4 regions of the Streptomyces sp. M92 genome follow, and region 1 is predicted to be linked to each of the others. Evidence: riboswitches for the same ligand, from Rfam matches in the RefSeq annotation. Region 1 holds a riboswitch; each other region holds the start of a gene.

Evidence for each region. A riboswitch is a leader RNA that binds a small molecule or an ion and turns the genes downstream of it on or off. The one in region 1 is predicted to bind cyclic di-AMP.
Region 2: it holds a riboswitch for cyclic di-AMP, as region 1 does, so the genes downstream of both, M6G08_RS06845 (M23 family metallopeptidase) here and M6G08_RS11320 (transglycosylase SLT domain-containing protein) in region 1, are expected to answer to the same signal.
Region 3: it holds a riboswitch for cyclic di-AMP, as region 1 does, so the genes downstream of both, M6G08_RS21150 (M23 family metallopeptidase) here and M6G08_RS11320 (transglycosylase SLT domain-containing protein) in region 1, are expected to answer to the same signal.
Region 4: it holds a riboswitch for cyclic di-AMP, as region 1 does, so the genes downstream of both, M6G08_RS33955 (LysM peptidoglycan-binding domain-containing protein) here and M6G08_RS11320 (transglycosylase SLT domain-containing protein) in region 1, are expected to answer to the same signal.

What each region holds. Positions count from the first base shown of each region.
Region 1 is NZ_CP101137.1:2,483,627-2,488,175, reverse strand. Features, by position in the region: gene M6G08_RS11325 (polyprenyl synthetase family protein) at 1-971, opposite strand, end outside; cyclic di-AMP (ydaO/yuaA leader) riboswitch at 1,730-1,897, shown strand; gene M6G08_RS11320 (transglycosylase SLT domain-containing protein) at 1,902-2,420, shown strand; gene M6G08_RS11315 (HAD family hydrolase) at 2,449-3,258, opposite strand; gene M6G08_RS11310 (GNAT family N-acetyltransferase) at 3,529-4,549, shown strand, end outside.
Region 2 is NZ_CP101137.1:1,528,532-1,533,080, reverse strand. Features, by position in the region: gene M6G08_RS06860 (dihydrofolate reductase family protein) at 1-425, shown strand, start outside; tRNA gene M6G08_RS06855 (tRNA-Met) at 482-555, shown strand; gene M6G08_RS06850 (PP2C family protein-serine/threonine phosphatase) at 722-1,906, shown strand; cyclic di-AMP (ydaO/yuaA leader) riboswitch at 2,155-2,312, shown strand; gene M6G08_RS06845 (M23 family metallopeptidase) at 2,323-3,357, shown strand; gene M6G08_RS06840 (aldo/keto reductase) at 3,497-4,441, shown strand; gene M6G08_RS06835 (PrsW family intramembrane metalloprotease) at 4,448-4,549, opposite strand, start outside.
Region 3 is NZ_CP101137.1:4,723,034-4,727,582, reverse strand. Features, by position in the region: gene M6G08_RS21155 (SGNH/GDSL hydrolase family protein) at 55-840, opposite strand; gene M6G08_RS21150 (M23 family metallopeptidase) at 1,076-2,017, opposite strand; cyclic di-AMP (ydaO/yuaA leader) riboswitch at 2,020-2,179, opposite strand; gene M6G08_RS21145 (tyrosine-protein phosphatase) at 2,602-3,399, shown strand; gene M6G08_RS21140 (DUF6126 family protein) at 3,409-3,531, opposite strand; gene M6G08_RS21135 (helix-turn-helix domain-containing protein) at 3,528-4,163, opposite strand; gene M6G08_RS21130 (aspartate aminotransferase family protein) at 4,252-4,549, opposite strand, start outside.
Region 4 is NZ_CP101137.1:7,361,591-7,366,139, forward strand. Features, by position in the region: gene eno (phosphopyruvate hydratase) at 1-1,242, opposite strand, end outside; gene M6G08_RS33955 (LysM peptidoglycan-binding domain-containing protein) at 1,536-2,258, opposite strand; cyclic di-AMP (ydaO/yuaA leader) riboswitch at 2,262-2,428, opposite strand; gene M6G08_RS33960 (transglycosylase family protein) at 2,612-3,685, opposite strand; gene M6G08_RS33965 (cytochrome P450 family protein) at 3,833-4,549, opposite strand, start outside.

The sequences.
Region 1 (4,549 bases):
AGCGCGGACTTCGCCTCGCACTCCCGCAGCGGGGCCAGCGCCGCCCGGGCGTCCCTGGCATACCGGACGGTGTCCTTGCGCGCCTGTTCCAGCGCGGGGTGGGCGCGCAGCAGGCGCAGGGCCTCGGCGTGCCGGGCGTCGTCGCTCAGGTCGGAGTCGAGCAGCTCGGACAGGGCGACGTCCTCGGCGAGCCCCAGCCGCTCCGCGCGCTCGCGCAGCCGCAGGACCGGCAGGGTCGGGATGCCCTCGCGCAGGTCGGTGCCGGGGGTCTTGCCGGACTCCTGGGAGTCGGAGGCGATGTCCAGGACGTCGTCCGCGAGCTGGAAGGCGACGCCGAGCCGCTCGCCGTACTGGGTGAGCACGTCGACGACGGTCTCGTCGGCGCCCGACATCATCGCGCCGAACCGGCAGGAGACCGCCACCAGCGACCCCGTCTTGCCGCCCAGCACGTCCAGGTAGTGGTCGACCGGGTCACGTCCGTCCTGCGGCCCGGCCGTCTCGAGGATCTGGCCGGTGACCAGCCGCTCGAACGCCAGCGCCTGCACGCGGACCGCCTCGGGGCCGAGGTCGGCGAGGATCTGGGAGGCGCGGGCGAAGAGGAAGTCGCCGGTGAGGACGGCGACCGAGTTGCCCCAGCGGGTGTTCGCGCTGGGCACCCCGCGGCGCACGGCGGCCTCGTCCATCACGTCGTCGTGGTACAGGGTGGCGAGGTGGGTCAGCTCGACGACGACGGCCGAGGGCACGATGCCGGGGGCGTAGGGGTCGCCGAACTGGGCCGAGAGCATCACCAGCAGTGGCCGGAACCGTTTGCCGCCGGCCCGCACCAGGTGCTGGGCGGCCTCCGTGATGAAGGGCACCTCGCTTTTGGTTGCCTCAAGCAACCCTTCCTCGACCGCGACCAATCCGGCCTGGACATCGGCTTCCAGAGCCTGGTCCCGCACGCTCAGCCCGAACGGCCCGACGACGGTCACGAGGGGTCTCCTGTCTGCTGGTGTCTACTGGCGATTACCTGGTTTGTCGATAGGTCGCTGCCACCACTCAAGTCAGCGTATCCGGTCACGTTTCGATCACCGCTAGCGCCCACCGTTACAGGCCGGTCGGTATCGGATCATGCGCGGTATGTTTTTGATCAGGCGATATGAGCAGATATCGATCGACACCCTCGACGCCAGAAGCCGCCACCGAAGATCACATCACCCCTCCCAACGGCCCGCACTCCGAGTACGTCACCCACTCGGCCCTCCTCTGTCGATACGAACGCATGCCCGCAGGGCGCGCTCGTGAACACCGGACAGCACGGCGGCCGCTCACGGAGACCGCCCGACGGCACCTCGGGGCCGGCCGCTCACCCGCCCCGAGGCCCACCCACTCCCGAAGCCCTCCCACCCCCGAGGCCCTCCCACCCCCGACGCCCTCCCACTCCCGAAGCCCTCCCGACCTGCGAACGATTGACTCACACTTGGGCTGAATGCCCGAATTGCCGCTCTTATTGAGGCCGGTGAGTTGGCTCACTTCGGGCCACCCGCAGGCAACCCGGCCGCCGACTGCGCCCTCCCGTTGCCCCGCAAGCGAGTTGAAGCTTGGCGGCCGCAAAGGATCAAGCACCCCAAATGCCCCAGACCAAGGTCAACAGGCGTGTTGGGTGATTCCTGCACTTGTTCCGGACATGTGCTCTCGCATACGTTCCCGGCCTGTCGGGCGGACGCCGAATCCTGCCACCGCCCGGACGCACAGTCATCCGCCAACACACTCGCCGGCAGGAGCGGGGGACCCAGGTAAGTCGCCGCACCGGTCACCACCGGAGCGGCTCGGGGTGAAGCCGTGCCCGTCAGGGCCCGGCCGGGCACCTCCCCGCCCGAACCCGACAGCTCACCTCGCAGGCGTAAGGAGAGGGACTCAGCATGTCTGCCAACGGTCAGAACCGTCACGCCCGCGCCGGCCGTATCGCCCGGAAGCTGGCTGTGGCCGGCACCGGCGCCGCGGTGCTCGCCCTGCCGCTCATCGGTGCCACCAGCGCCTCCGCGGCCACCCCGGCCGCCGCGCCGGCCGCCACCGCCACCGCCACCGCCACCGCCACCGCCACCGCCACCACGGCGTACTCGAACAACCTCGACGGCTGGATCCGCGAGTCGCTCGACGTCATGGCGCAGCACGGCATCCCCGGCACCTACGAGGGCATCCACCGCAACATCATGCGGGAGTCGTCCGGCAACCCGCTCGCCATCAACAACTGGGACATCAACGCCATCAACGGCACCCCGTCCAAGGGCCTGCTCCAGGTGATCGACCCGACCTTCCGGGCGTACCACGTCGAGGGCACCTCCTGGGACCCGTACGACCCGGTCGCCAACATCACCGCCGCCTGCAACTACGCGGCCGACCGCTACGGCTCCATCGACAACGTCTTCGGTGCTTACTGAGCCGCACCCGGGCGCGTACTGAGCCGCATCAAGAGGTACTGAAGATCCGTTCGAGGACGACGGCCACGCCGTCGTCCTCGTTCGCCGTGGTGACCTCGTCGGCGACCGCCTTGAGTTCGGGGTGGGCGCCGGCCATGGCGACACCGTGGGCAGCCCAGTGGAACATGGGGATGTCGTTGGGCATGTCCCCGAAGGCGATCGTCCGCTGCCGGCCCACCCCCAGGCGCTCCGCGGCCAGCGCCAGGCCGGTCGCCTTGGTGATGCCGCACGGCTGGAGCTCCACCGTCCCCGGCCCCGACATGGTGACCGTGGCGAGGGAGCCGACCACCGCGCGCGCCGTCGCCGCCAACTCGTCGTCGGACAGGTCGGGGTGGCGCAGCAGCACCTTGCTGATCGGCGTGGCCCACAGTTCGTCGCGCCGGCCGACGCGCACCGCGGGCAGGGTGGGGTGGGGCATCAGGTACCCGGGCTCGATGAGGGTGAGGCCGTCGACGCCGTCCTGGTCGACCGCGGCGTACACCTGCCCGACCTCCGCCTCGATCTTGCCGAGCGCGGTCTCGGCCAGTTCCCGGTCCAGGGTGACCGACCAGAGCATCCGGTGCGCGCCCGCGTCGTACACCTGCGCGCCCTGTCCGCACACCGCGAGCCCCGTGCAGCCGAGGCGGTCCAGGAGGGGCCGCACCCTGGGCGCCGGCCGCCCCGTCACCACCAGGTGCCGCGCACCGGCGTCGGCCGCCCGGGCCAGCGCGGCCAGCGACCGGTCGGAGACGGTGTCGTCGCCGCGGAGCAGCGTGCCGTCGAGGTCGGTGGCGACGAGTGAGTATGCGGTGCGGTCCATGATCAGAGAATACGGACGCGGCACGTGCCCGACTCACCCGCGACCGCTTCCGGACCGCTTCCGAACGAGGGCGCAGCGAGTACGTCCGAGTACGCACGACGACGCCCGATCGTGTCCGAAACCTTACACATCATCGGCTAAAGCCGGTTAAAGGCCTGTGCACCGGTTGGCAACAAGATGGTCCGCTACCTACCGGCCGGGCGGCCCCGGAGGTACCTTCCTTGTGTCCAGGGGGAGCTTGATCGGGGGGTCGGGTTGAACAGCGGACGTGTGCGTGTGCTCAGGCCGGAGGAACTGGGCGAGGGGGAACGGGAACGCTGGCGCGAGCTGCGCGCCAAGTCGACGGCGCCACGCAATCCGTTCATGGAACCGGAGTTCACCGACGTCGTGGGCCGGGTGCGGCCGCGAGCGCGGGTGGCAGTGGTGTACGACGGCGGAGAGGCGGCGGGTTTCCTGCCGCACGAGCGCGGGCCCCTGGGGCAGGGCCGCGCGATCGGGCTCGGGGTGTCGGACTGCCAGGGCGCGGTGCTGCGCCAGGACCTCGCCCCTGACACCCGCCGACTGCTGCGGGCCTGCTCCCTGTCCAGCTTCGCCTTCGACAACCTGGAGGCGGACCAGGGTCTGTTCGTGCCGCTCGCCGCCGAGGAGCACGCCACCTACGTCATCGACGTGGAGCAGGGGTACGCGGCGTACGAGAGCGCGCTGCGCGCGCGGTCGCCGAAGTTCCTGAAGACCACCCTCGCCAAGGAGCGCCGGCTCGGCCGCCAGGTCGGGGACGTGCGCTTCGTCTTCGACGAGCGCGACCCGGCCGCACTGCGCACCCTCATGGGCTGGAAGTCGGCGCAGTACCGCAGGACGGGGCGCCGGGACCGGTTCGCCCGGGAGTGGATCACCCGGCTCGTCCGGCGGCTGGCCGGGACCCGGGCGCCGGAGTGCACGGGCACGCTGTCCGTGCTCTACGCCGGCGGACGGCCGGTCGCCGCCCACTTCGGGCTCCGCTCGGCGACGGTCCTGGCGTGTTGGTTCCCGGCGTACGACCCGGACTTCGCCAAGTACTCGCCGGGGCTGATCCTGCACCTGCGGATGGCCGAGGCCGCCGCGGCCGAGGGCATCGGCATGCTCGACATGGGGCGGGGCCCGGCGGAGTACAAGGACTCGCTGAAGACCGGCGAACTGCCCGTGTACGAGGGCGCGGCGACGCGGCCGGGAGCGGGCGCCGCGCTGCACTGGCTCGGTCGCGAGCCGGTGCGCCGCGCGCACGGCTTCGTGCGCGAGCGGCCGCGGCTGGCGT
Region 2 (4,549 bases), 960 kb from region 1:
CGCTCGCCTGCGAGCTGGCCGAGCTGTGCCCGCCGTCTCGGACGGCGTTCAGCGTGGGGGCGGTCGTGGTCGCCGCCGACGGCACGGAGCTGGCGCGGGGGCACTCGCGGGAGGGCGGGGACGCCGTGGTGCACGCGGAGGAGGCCGCGCTGGCCAAGACCGGCCCGGGCGACCCGCGGCTGGCCACGGCCACCGTGTACTCCAGCCTGGAACCGTGTGCCCGCCGCGCCTCCCGGCCGGCCCCGTGCGCCCGGCTGATCCTCGACGCGGGGGTGCGCCGCGTGGTCACGGCCTGGCGGGAGCCGGACACCTTCGTGCCGGGCGCGGACGGCAGCGGGGTGCTCGCCGCGCAGGGCGCCACCGTCGTCGTACTGCCGGATTACGAGGGGCGGGCGAAGGCGCCGAACCGCCATCTGGAGGGGTAGGGAGATACGGATGTGCATTCCGCCCCCCGGATGACGTACAGTGGTGAACACAACGACGCGGGGTGGAGCAGCTCGGTAGCTCGCTGGGCTCATAACCCAGAGGTCGCAGGTTCAAATCCTGTCCCCGCTACTGAAGGCCGAGGGCCGGAATCCATGAGGATTCCGGCCCTCGGTGCGTTCACCCGGTCGGCCCTCACGACTCGCCCCCCGCCTCCACTCCCGCAAACCTGGAGGGCCAGGCGGCAAGCGGCGCGGACGTGCGGGGTGGCGGGAGACGAGTGGTGCGGCCAGGTGACGTGGACGACGAGGGGGCGTACGCCAGGGCCGGCGGCCGGCTCCCCGGCGATCCCGTGCCCGACCCCGGACTGGGCGTCACCGCCGGCGTACTGCCGCCCGGGGAAGAGCCGCGCCGCCGGGCCCCCTACGGGCGGGTCCTGGTACGCGCGCTGCCCGTCCTGCTGATCGTCGTCGCCGTCCTGTACGACATCCTCACCCCCCGCTACTTCACCGCGGGCCCCCTCTACACGGCCGCGCCCCTGGTCGCCGCCGCGGTCTACTCGCGGCGCGGCACGGTGCTCACGAGTGCCGCCGTGGTCGCCGCCGTCGTCGGGCTCCAGCTGACCAAGGAGGTCATCCACTACGTCGACTCCCTCACGGAGCTGATCACCATCACGACGGTGGCCGTGCTCGCCGTCCTCGTCAACGCCTTCGTGCGCCGCACCGGCGAGCGGCTCGTCTCCGTCCGCGAGATCGCCGAGGCCGCCCAGCGGGCCGTGCTGCCCGAGCCCGCCGAGCGGATCGGCGGCTTCGAGATCGCCGCCTGCTACGAGGCGGCGCAGGCCGACGCCTTCATCGGCGGCGACCTGTACGCCGTGCAGGACAGCCCGCGCGGCATCCGGCTCATCGTCGGCGACGTGCGGGGCAAGGGCATGGGCGCGGTCGCCGCCGTCGCCGTCGTGATCGGCGCGTTCCGGGAGGCCGCCGAACAGGAGGCGACACTGGAGGCGGTGGCCCAGCGGCTGGAGCGGGCGCTGGCCCGCGAGGGCACCCGGCGCGACGGGCTGGACGCCTTCGAGGGGTTCACCACCGCCGTACTCGCCGAACTCCCGCACGGCGACGGCGTCGTCCGCGTCCTCAACCGGGGGCACCCGCCACCGCTGCTGCTCTACGCCGACGGCACCCTGCGCCTGCTGCCCGCCCGGGAGTCGGCGCTGCCGCTCGGGATGGGGGAACTGGGCGTGTGGCCCGACCGGGCGGAGGAGGCCCCGTTCCCCGGCGGGGCCACGCTGCTGCTCTACACCGACGGACTGTCGGAAGCCCGCGACGGCCGGGGCGAGTTCTACGACCCGCACGAGCGGCTGGCCGGCTGTGTGTTCCGGCACCCGGAAGACCTGCTCGGCACCCTCGCCGAGGACGTGCGCAGGCACTCCGGGGGCGGCATGGCCGACGACATGGCGCTGCTCGCCGTACGACGGCCCTGACCACGGCCCGTGACGGGGCGAGCGCCCTGCGCATAACAACTGACATACCGTCAGGTGTGGTGCTTGCGGAAAGGGGTGCCGAAGGGGCGCTGAGGAGGGGTCAACTCGTGCGGATTTCACCGTTCATGAGGCCTGTGTCACCCCGGGTTCTGTTAATGATCAAGCGGAACGGCTTGGAATCCGAGGCCCCCGTCTATTAACGTTCGATAACGCAGCGCGGTCGTCCCAGCCGTCACAGAAGGCGGCTCCGTGCGCACGCGCCGAATCCCGCGAGGGAACCGGGGAACCACCACTTGGGGTGAATCGGGCGTATGACGCCGTGCCAGGCACGGCGGATATACGCGCGTAGGAGACCTTCCTGCTCCGAACCCGTCAGCTAACCCGGTAGGCGAAAGGAAGGAAAGGAGTACGCCCACGTGGCGTCCAACCGGCCTGCCCCCGAGGCCCCGTTCGTGCCCAGCGGGCACGACACCGACACCTTCGGCTACGACGTCCACCGCGCCGAAGAGGGCCCCTGGGAGGAGTGGAACCCCACCGCGGAGTCCATCCGCCCCGTGCGCGGCCGGCACCGCGTCGCCAAGCAGCGCGGCGGACTCGCCCGCAGCTCCACCGTCCTCGGCGTCGGTGTCATAGCCGCCGTCGGCGCCGGCGGCATGGCCAGCGCGCAGACCGGCAAGCCGCCGGTGTCCATCTCCATGCCGGACATGCCGAACGTCGGCTCGATCCTCTCCGACGAGGAGCCCGAGCCCGAGGGTTCCGCCACCCCGCTCAGCGGCATCGCCGCCGCCTCCGCCGGCACGGGGGAGGAAAGCGGCACCTCCGACGCGGGTGAGTCGCTGCGGGCGCGGATCATGGCACAGGCCGAGCAGCAGCAGGCCCAGGTCGAGAGCAAGGCCGCCGCCGAGGCAGCGGCCGCCGCCGAGAAGAAGGCCGCGGAAGCCGCCGCCAAGGCGGAGAAGGAGGCCGAGGCCGAGGCCGCCGCCGCCAAGAAGAAGGCGGAGGAGGAAGCCGCGAAGAAGGCCGAGGCCGAGCGGCTCGCGAAGCTGGCCAAGCAGTTCACGCTGCCCACCTCCTCGTACACGATCTCCTCCACCTTCGGGCAGGCGGGCCCCTACTGGTCCTCCGGCCACCACACCGGCCTCGACTTCGCCGCCCCCACGGGCACGCTGCTCAAGGCGGTGCACAGCGGCACCATCACGTCGGCCGGGTACGAGGGGTCGTACGGCTACAAGACCGTGCTCACCCTCGACGACGGCACCGAGATCTGGTACGCCCACCAGTCCTCGATCAGCGTCAGCGTCGGCCAGAAGGTCACCACCGGCGACGTCATCGGCCGCGTCGGCGCCACCGGCAACGTCACCGGCGCCCACCTGCACATGGAGGTCCACACGGCCGGCGGCGGCAGCCTCGACCCGATGGCCTGGCTGCAGAGCAAGGGCCTCACCCCCTGAGCCACACCGCACACGCCGGTCGTCACTCCTGATCCCCGGCGGTCCTGACGGCGACCCCCCGACGTCAGGGCTGCCGGTTTGCGGGATTTTTGCCCCGCTGCCGGAATCCCGGGATCCGCCGGGCTCGTTGACGCAGTACATGACTCCTCTGCGCAAGCTCGGCTCCTCCGACCTGAAGGTCTTCCCCCTCGCCCTCGGCGGCAACGTCTTCGGCTGGACCGCCGACCAGGACACCTCCTTCGCCGTCCTCGACGCCTACACCGCGGCGGGCGGCAACTTCGTCGACACCGCCGACTCCTACTCCGCCTGGGTCGACGGCAACAGCGGCGGCGAGTCCGAGACCGTCCTCGGCAAGTGGCTCGCGGCCCGCGGCAACCGTGACGACGTCGTCCTCGCCACCAAGGTCAGCCAGCACCCCGACTACCCGGGACTGAGCGCCGCGAACATCAAGGCGGCCGCCGACGCCTCGCTGCGCCGCCTGGGCACCGACCACATCGACCTCTACTACACCCACTTCGACAAGCCCGAGGTGCCGGTCGAGGAGATCATCGGCGCGCTCGACGAACTGGTGCGGGCGGGCAAGGTCCGGCACATCGCCGCCTCCAACATCTCCGCCGAGCGGCTCGCCGCCTCCCTGGACTTCTCCGACCGGGAGGGCCTCGCCCGGTACGTGGCACTCCAGCCCCACTACAACCTGGTCTCCCGCGACACCTACGAGGGCGGACTGCGCGACCTCGCCGAGCGGTCCGGTCTGGCCGCCGTGCCCTACTACGCCCTCGCGTCCGGCTTCCTCACCGGCAAGTACCGGCCCGGCGCGACCGTCGACAGCCCGCGCGCGGGCGGCGCCGCCAAGCACCTGGAGAGCGAGCGCGGGCAGCGGGTCCTCGCGGTCCTGGACGAGATCGCCGAGACCCACTCCGCCCCCGTCGCCACGGTCGCCCTGGCCTGGCTGGCCGCACAGCCGACGGTGGCCGCGCCGATCGCGTCCGCGCGCACGGTGGAGCAGCTGTCGGCGCTGCTGGGGGTGGCGGAGCTGACCTTGACGGAGGACGAGACCGGGCGGCTGACGGAGGCGTCGGCCTGAGGCAGGCTACGGCCGGTGGAGGTGGGGCCGGGCGTACGGCGGGTACGGGTACGAGGGCCGGGCCGGCACGGCGTACGGGGCCGGTGACGGGGCCGCCGCGAAGGCCGG
Region 3 (4,549 bases), 2.2 Mb from region 1:
AGACCCCGGGTTCCGGCCCCGCCCGTGAAGTCTCGCCGTTTTCCGGCGGGTGCGTCAGGCCACCGACGCGATCCGCATCTTGATGTCGTCCGCCGACAGCGTCCCCTTGGCGCTCACGTGGTCGCCCGAGGACTCGCCGCGCAGCCGGCGTCCGATCCACGGCACCAGGTACTCGCGGGCCCAGTGCACGTCGTCCCTCCGGACGTCCAGGGTGCCGCGGGGCGGCAGCGGCGGCCAGGGCTGGTCCGGGTCGGCGGGGACGGGCAGGCCGAGGACCTGGCCGGCGCGCAGCGCCACCCGCGTGTGGCCCTCCGGCGACAGGTGCAGCCGGTCGGCGTCCCACGCCCTGCGGTCCTGGACCGTGCGCAGCGACCACAGGTCGAGCACGGGGCAGCCGTAGCGGTCGGCGACGGCACGGACGTGTCCGTTGTACGTGGCGATCTTGCCGCGCAGGTGCTTGAGGACGGGCACCCCGCGGGTGTCGAATCCGGTCGTCACCAGGACGGTGCCCGCGACGGCGGTCAGCGCGGCCACCGCCCGCTCGAACCGCTCGGCCACCTCGTCGGGGTCGGTGCCGGGCCGGATGATGTCGTTGCCGCCGGCGCAGAACGAGACCAGGTCCGGCGCGAGTTCGACGGCCCGCGGCACCTGCTCGGCCACGATCTGGTCGAGCAGCCTGCCGCGTACGGCGAGGTTCGTGTACGTGAAGTCGCCCTCGGGGCGCCGGTCCGCGAGCAGTACGGCGAACCGGTCGGCCCAGCCGACGAACGCCCCGTCGGGGCCGGGGTCGCCGACGCCCTCGGTGAAGCTGTCCCCCACCGCCACGTACGACCCGATCACTGTTCTGCTGTCACTCTTCGAATCGTCTGCCACATCGGCCCATCATTCACCTCGGAATGTGACCTACGCGACCGTAGGAAAGGGTTGACGGCCGGTGAGAAACACCACGCCTAAAGTGTTCACCAATTCAGGAATACGTCGGCGGACGGACGGGCCGGAGTGCGGACAGGCCGAAGGCCGGACCCGGGGATCCGGGTCCGGCCTTCGGTGGCGCGGGGCCGCGCCGGAACGGCTGTCAGAGAGAGACGCCGTGCGAGCGCAGGTACGCGATCGGGTCCACGTCCGAGCCGTAGTCCGGGGTGGTGCGGATCTCGAAGTGCAGGTGCGGGCCGGTCACGTTGCCGGTGGCGCCCGACAGGCCGATCTGCTGACCCGCCGTCACGGACTGACCGGCCGAGACGGAGAGGGAGGACAGGTGGGCGTACTGGGCGTAGTGGCCGTCGGCGAGCTGGATGACGACCTGGTTGCCGTAGGCGCCGCCCCAGCCGGCGGAGACGACGGTGCCCGCGCCGACGGCCTTGAGGGAGGTGCCGGTCGGCACGACGAAGTCGGTGCCGGTGTGGTAGCCGCTGGACCACATGCTGCCCGACTGGTGGTACGGGGTGCCGATGGTGCCGCTCGGGACCGGCGAGGTGAAGCCGCTGGTGGTGCCGGCGGACTGGGTGCTCGTGCCGGAGGAGCCGGAGTCCGAGGAGGCCTTCCCGGCGTCCGAGGACTTCTCGGCCTCGGCCGACTCGGTCTTCTCGGCGGACGGCTTCTGCTCGGTCTGGGCGGGCTTCTCGGCAGCGGGCCGCTCGGCCTTGGCGGCCTGTCCGCCGAGCGTGAGCTCCAGGCCCGGGTGGATCAGCGACGGGTCGGACCCGACGGCCTCGCGGTTGTCCGCGTAGAGCTTCTTCCAGCCGCCGTCGACGTCCTGCTCGTCGGCGATCTTCGAGAGGTAGTCACCGCTCTTCACGGTGTACGTGCGCGAGTCGGAGTTCTTCTCGGCGGCGGCCTTCTTCGCCGACGTCGGAACGGACTGCACGGCCTGCTCGGAGACGGACTGAGCGGGGGCGGCCTGGGCGCCGGCGGCACCCATCAGCGGGAGCGCCAGCGCGGCGCCGCCGGTTCCGGCGACGGCGATGGCACGGGTCAGGCGCATGGCCTTGGTACGGCGGTGCTTACCCTTCGCGGGCATGGCGAATTCCTCTCCGGCGCCTGCGAGGTGAGCTGTCGGGTTCGGGCTGGAGATGCCCGGCCGCGCCGAGACGCGGCTTTACCCCAAGCCGTTCCGGGAACCGGAACAGGCGGTGTTACCTGTGGGTCCCCCGCTCCTGCCGTGTACGGGTGGTGGATGAATGCGGGCTCCGGTCGGCGGCAGGATTAGGCGTCCGTCCGGATCGGTGGTGAACGTAAGGGACCAAGACGCACAGGGACAAGCGAGGGGTTCCGTCGACGGGTGTTCCGGTTGATCCATTACCGGGAGCGGCCGTCACACTCCGTCGATTCCCGAGGAGCCGTTTCCCGTGAACGGCCCTGGAAACCAGCTGGATTACGTGAACATGACGGGCAACGCACCGTCACGGATATGACGCTGCTCACGCGTGTCTCCCTCAGCCCCTTTTATTCCGGACCGAGTTGGGATTAAGGCTCTATTTCGGGCAGAAGGCCCAGACGTGGCCCAGTCGGTTCACTTCGCCCCTGCGTCTCCGCACCGTGCCGTATCGTCGAGTGGCACCCGTCGGCGAGTGGCGCAGGCGGGGCGGAGTGGGAGGAGCCCCCGTGACGCAGCAGGTGCCGTCGACCGAACCCGAGCTGGCCGGGGTGCGCAACTTCCGCGACGTGGGCGGGCTGCCGACCGTGGACGGACGGAGGGTGCGGCAGGGGGTGCTGTTCCGCAGCGGCCACCTCGCGCACGCCACCGGGGAGGACGCCGCGTTCCTGTCCTCGCTGGGTCTGCACACGATCTTCGACTTCCGCAACGCCGCCGACCAGAAGCTCGACGGCCCGGACGTCGAGCTTCCGGGCGTGCGCAATGTGAACCTGCCGCTGAGCGACCCGGCCGACGGCGCCGAGTTCTGGAAAATGGTCCGCGACGGCGACCTCGACCAGCTGCGCGAGATCCTCGCGGACGGCAAGGGCGCCCAGCGAATGATCGACTCGTACCGCATGATCATCAAGGAGCGCACGGCGGAGCACTCCCGGGTGCTGCACGCGCTCGCCGAGGACAGCGTCCCCGCCCTGATGCACTGCGCGGCCGGCAAGGACCGCGCGGGCCTGTCGATCGCGGTCACGCTGCTCGCCCTCGGCGTCGAGCGCGACGCCGTCGCCGAGGACTACCTGAAGTCGAACGCCACGCACCGCCGCTACAAGGTGCGCCGCAGCAGCACCGCCGCCTCCGCCTACTCCCCCGAGGTCATGGAGCTGCTCAGCCCCCTCTTCGACGCCCGCGCCGAGTACCTGGCGGCGGCCTTCGAGACCGTCGAGCAGACCTGGGGCGGCGTCGACGCCTACCTGGAGAAGGGCCTGCGGATCACTCCGCAGACCCGGGAGCGGCTGCGCGAGCGGATGCTGGACTGAGGCGGCCACTCACCCGCTGTTGGCACCCACCTCGAAGAGCAGGTAGATGAAGGCCGCCAGCACGTGCCCCACGACGAGGTAGATGAAGAGCCGCACCCAGACCGCGCGCGGCCACTTTTCCTGCATGTTCATGATGTCTCTCCAGGGAAGGGGTGGCCCGGCGTGGTGGCCGGTCCCAGGCACAGCGCCGCCGTCGGGCTCTGGAGCAGCGTGTGGACGAAGAGGAGGTCGACCCCGTCGGCGTCCCGGGCGGCGATGCGGTGCGGGGTCAGCGAGTCGAAGTGCGCGCTGTCGCCCGGGCCGAGCCGGTGCACCGCGTCCCCGAGCCGGAGTCGCAGCCGGCCCCGCAGGACGTGGATCCACTCCTCGCCCGGGTGCACCCGCACGATGTCGCCCTGGGAGCCGTGCGGCACGTGCACGCGCAGGGCCTGCATGCCGCGGCCGGCCCCACCGGCCTGCCAGTACGTCCAGCCGCCGGCGAAGGTCGGTTCCATGGCGTCGGCCCGCACGACCGCCTCCCGGTCCGCGGCCGTCTCGCCGAGCAGCTCCGAGACGGTCGTACCGTAGACACGGGCGAGGGACAGGAGCATCGGCAGCGAGGGCTGGCGCTGCCCGGTCTCCAGCCGGGAGAGGTGCGCGGGCGACAGCCCGGCGGCACGGGCCGCGGCCTCCAGGGTGAGGGCGGCCCGGCGCCGCAGGGCCCGCAGCTGCGGCGCCACGACGGACACCGCATCGGCCGGGGGACCGGACTCGTGGGAGGTCATGCCTCCCATTCAGCCCGAACATTGCCCGGCAGGCAATTTTCTTGCCTGTGAGGCAAAGAGCCTCGGGCGGCGCTTCCGCCGCGGCCCCCTAACGGTTGGCGACCGCCTGCTTGACCAGCGTCTTGCCGAAGTCCCACATCAGGCCGCCGCCGTTGTGCGCGTCCTCCATCACCTCGGTGAAGGCGTCCACGAACCGGTCCGCGTCCGCCATGTCGATGATCAGGGGCGGGATCAGTTTGATCACCTCCAGATGGTCGCCGGACACCTGGGTCAGGATGTGGTGGCGCTGGAGCAACGGCACCACGACCATCTGCGCGAAGAGCCCCTTCCGGGCCGCCTGGAGCATCGTCCAGCGGCTGCGCAGCTTCAGGGACCGGGGCCGGCCG
Region 4 (4,549 bases), 4.9 Mb from region 1:
CACCGCGGCGTCGTCGAGGATCTCCTCGATGCGCAGCAGCTGGTTGTACTTGGCGACGCGCTCGGAGCGGGCCGGGGCGCCGGTCTTGATCTGGCCGCAGTTGGTGGCGACGGCCAGGTCGGCGATGGTGACGTCCTCGGTCTCGCCGGAGCGGTGGGACATCATGCACTTGAAGCCGTTGCGCTGGGCCAGCTCCACGGCGTCCAGGGTCTCGGTCAGCGAACCGATCTGGTTGACCTTGACGAGGAGGGCGTTGGCGGCGTTCTCGTCGATGCCGCGGGCAAGGCGCTCCGGGTTGGTGACGAACAGGTCGTCGCCGACGAGCTGGACCTTGTCACCGAGCTTGTCGGTGATGGTCTTCCAGCCCTCCCAGTCGTCCTCGAACAGCGGGTCCTCGATGGAGACCAGCGGGTACGCGTCGACCAGCTCGGCGTAGTACTCGGTCATCTCGGCGGCGGAGCGCGTCTTGCCCTCGAAGGTGTAGGCGCCGTCCTTGTAGAACTCGGAGGCGGCCACGTCGAGCGCCAGGGCGATCTGCTCGCCGGGGGTGTAGCCGGCCTCCTTGATCGCCTCGAGGATGAGGTCGAGGGCCTCGCGGTTGGAGCCGAGGTTCGGGGCGAAGCCGCCCTCGTCGCCGAGGCCGGTGGCCAGGCCCTTGCTCTTCAGGACCTTCTTCAGGGTGTGGTAGACCTCGGCGCCCCAGCGCAGGGCCTCGGAGAAGGACTCCGCGCCGATCGGGGCGATCATGAACTCCTGGATGTCCACGTTGGAGTCGGCGTGCGAGCCGCCGTTCAGGATGTTCATCATCGGCACCGGCAGCAGGTGCGCGTTGGGGCCGCCCAGGTAGCGGAAGAGCGGCAGGTCGGACGCCTCGGAGGCGGCGTGGGCGACGGCGAGGGAGACGCCGAGGATGGCGTTGGCGCCCAGCGAGCCCTTGTTGTCGGTGGCGTCCAGGTCGAACATGGCCTGGTCGATCAGGCGCTGCTCGGTGGCGTCGTAGCCGACCAGCTCCGGGCCGATCTGCTCGATCACGGCGAGGACGGCCTTCTCGACGCCCTTGCCCAGGTAACGGCCGGCATCGCCGTCACGGAGTTCGATGGCCTCGAAGGCGCCGGTGGAGGCGCCGGAGGGAACGGCGGCACGACCCGTGCTGCCGTCGTCGAGGCCGACCTCGACCTCGACCGTGGGGTTGCCTCGGGAGTCCAGGATTTCCCGGGCTACGACGACGTCGATGGACGGCACGAGCATCTCCTTCTTCAATGTGACGCTTCGGTGTGACGCGCGGGTCCGAGGACCGCGGCGGCTCTGCGGGACCGAGCCTAACCGGCTCCGGGCGATCGGCCAGCCGATCGCCCACCCGCTGGACAGAACCGAGAGTAAATTGTTTCCGAACGGAACAAAGACGTTTCCGAAAATCCGTTCGGGATCACGGGTGATTCCGGGGCTGGATCCAGGGCTGGATCCAGGGCGCGAAAAACCCGCCCCGGTGCGTACGGGGGAACACGCACCGGGGCGGGAGTCACGGGGGCCGCCGCTTACTTCAGGTGCAGCTGCTGGCCCGGGTAGATCAGGTCGGCGTCGTCGACGATGTCGCCGTTCAGCTCGAACAGCTTCGCCCAGCCGCCCTTCACGTCGTGCTCCTCGGCGATCGAGCTGAGGGTGTCGCCCTTGACGACCTCGTACTCGCCGTCGCCCTTCTCGACCTTCTTGCCGGTCGGGGTGGTGACGGTCTTCTTCTCGGCGGGCTTGTCGGCCTTCGGCTCGGCGGCCGGACGCTCGTCGGAGCGGGAGGCCTTCTGCTCGGTGGAGCGCTCGGCGGTGGAGGCGCTGTCCTGGCTCTGCGAGGAGCCGCTGTCCTGGCTCTCGGAGCCGCCGCCGGTGTACGCGGCGTTCGACAGGCCGGTGCCGCAGACCGGCCAGGCACCCTTGCCCTGACCCGCGAGCACCTTCTCGGCGATCTCGATCTGCTGCGCCTTGGTCGCCTGGTCCGCGGTCGCGGCGTACTGCGTGCCGCCGTAGCCGGCCCAGGTGGAGGCGGAGAACTGCAGACCGCCGTAGTAACCGTTGCCGGTGTTGATGGACCAGTTGCCGCCGGACTCGCACTGCGCGACGGCGTCCCACTCGGACGCGGTGGCGGCGGAGGCGTTGCCGGCCGCCATCAGCGGGGCGGCGACGGCGGCACCGGTGACACCGGCGACGGCGACGATACGGGTGGCCTTGGACGGACGGCGGTGCTTGCCCTTGCCGGAAAACAGCATGGTTGATCCCCTCACCGACGCCTGCGAGGTGAGCTGTCGGGTTCGGGCCGGTTGAGTTGCCCGGCCGGGTCCCTCGCGGAACTCGGCTCCACCCCTAGCCGCTCCGGCTCAACTGCCCGGTGCGGCACTTACCTTGGTTCCCCCGCTCCTGCCTGCGGCGCTCGAAGCGACGACTGTTCCCGTGCGGCCGCTGGCAGGATTCGGCGTTGCGGCAGCCGGGGCCCGCGATGGCGAGCGGTCATGACCGTAGACACGCGCTCCGCGGATTTTCAAAGACGATCACGGCTTCTGAGACCTATCTCTCACGAGATCCAAAACGGACATAAAGTCTCTAACCGTGACGTGAACTCCCCCTACTTTTCGCCCGATTCGCCCGTGACCGTGAGCTTCTGACCGGGCAGGATGTGGTCCGGGTCGGAGCCGACGACGTCCTTGTTGCCGGCGTAGAGCGAACGCCACCCGCCGTCGAGGTCAAGGGAGTCGGCGATGCCCCAGAGACTGTCTCCGGAACGGACCGTGTAGGCGCCGTCCACGGCCTCCCGCGCCTCACCCTCACCGCGCGAGGCGTGCCGGCCCGAAGAGGCGTCCGCACGGCCGTCCGTACGGCCGCTCGCCGCACTCTCGTCGGCACTGTCGCCGCGGTGCCGCCCCGCACCGGACTCGCCACCGTCGGCGGCCGTCGACGCACCGTCACTCTGCCCCACCTTGTCCGTTCCATCGGCCTTGGTGGTTCCTGTGGACGGGCCGCCGGATTCCCGCGGGTCGGCACCCGCCGAGGAATCGGATTCGACGGAAGTGCCCGGCTTGGGCGTTTCGTCCTCACTGGTCGACGAGGGGTCAGAAGTCGGCGCGGGGGACGACGAAGGAGACGCCCCGGCGGCCGGTTCGGACGTCTCGCCCGAACCGGTCGAGCCGGACGGGTTCGTGGAACCGGACGGGTCGGCCGTGCCGGACGGGTCACTCGCCTCCGGGGCGGTGGGCGTCGGCGAGGGATCCGCGGTCCCCGACGAACCGTCACCGGCCGAACCGGTGCCGCCGTCCAGGACCCCCGAATCGTTGCCCAGTCCCGCGAGCAGACCACAGGTCGGCCAGGAGGCGATGCCCTGGTCCGCGTGTATGTTCTCGGCGACTCTGATCTGCTGCGAGCGGCTGGCCTGGTCGGCGCTGCGCGCGTACTCCAGGCCGCCGTACCGCTCCCAGGCCTCCTGGGAGATCTGGAGGCCGCCGTAGTACCCGTTGCCGCTGTTCTGGCTCCAGGCGCCGCCGGTCTCGCACTCGGCGACCCGGTCCCAGTTCGCGCCGTCGGCCGCGTGGGCGCCGGTGGCGCCGAGGAGGGGGATCGCGATGGCGGAGCCGGTCACTCCGGCGGCGACGACCAGGGCGGGAGCCTGGCGGGGGCGACGGTGACGACCGTTCCCGGAGAGCATGCGACGACCTTTCACGAGACAGCGGGGACCGCGCGGCGGTAACGCTCAGGCCACGCTGATCCGTGAACGTATAGGCAGATGATCGCTTGTCACAAGTTCATGCCGCGCAGATCACGTGAAGATCACAAAGTTGAGCGCGTGTCACTTTTACTTCGGGGGCGCACCATGACCCGCCGATGCCGCGACGGGTGTGAAGGACACGGGCAGGGTGCGCAGGCCTCGCATGATGAGACCGCCGCGCCAGCGCAGTTCACCGGGCTCCGCGGCGAGCCGGAGGTCCGGGAGGCGGGTGAGGAGCGTGGCGAGCGCGGTCTGTCCCTCCAGCCGGGCGAGCGGGGCCCCGAGGCAGTAGTGGATGCCGTGTCCGTACCCCAGGTGCTGGCTGTCCCGGCGGGCGAGGTCGAGGGTGTCCGGGTCCGTGAAGCGCTCCGGGTCCCGGTCGGCGGCGGCCAGGACGACGAGGACGGGGTCGCCGGGCGCGATGTCCTGCCCGCCGAGGGTGAGCGGCCGGGTGGCGAAGCGCCAGGTGGCCATCTCCACCGGGCCGTCGTAGCGCAGGAGTTCCTCGACGCCGGTCTCCAGCAGGCCCCGCTCGCCGGCGGCGAGGGACGCCTGCAGGCGGTCCCGCTGCTCGGGGTGGGTGAGCAGGGCGTACGTACCGTTGCCGATCAGGTTGACGGTGGTCTCGAAGCCGGCGAAGAGAAGGATGAAGGCCATCGCCGCGGCCTCGTTCTCGGTGAGGTGCTCGCCGTGGTCGGAGGCGCGGATGAGGCCGGAGATCAGGTCCTCGCCGGGGCCGGGCTCGGGCGGCAGCGCGGCCCGCTTGCGGTGGATGAGGTCGGCCAGATAGCCCCGCATCTTCTT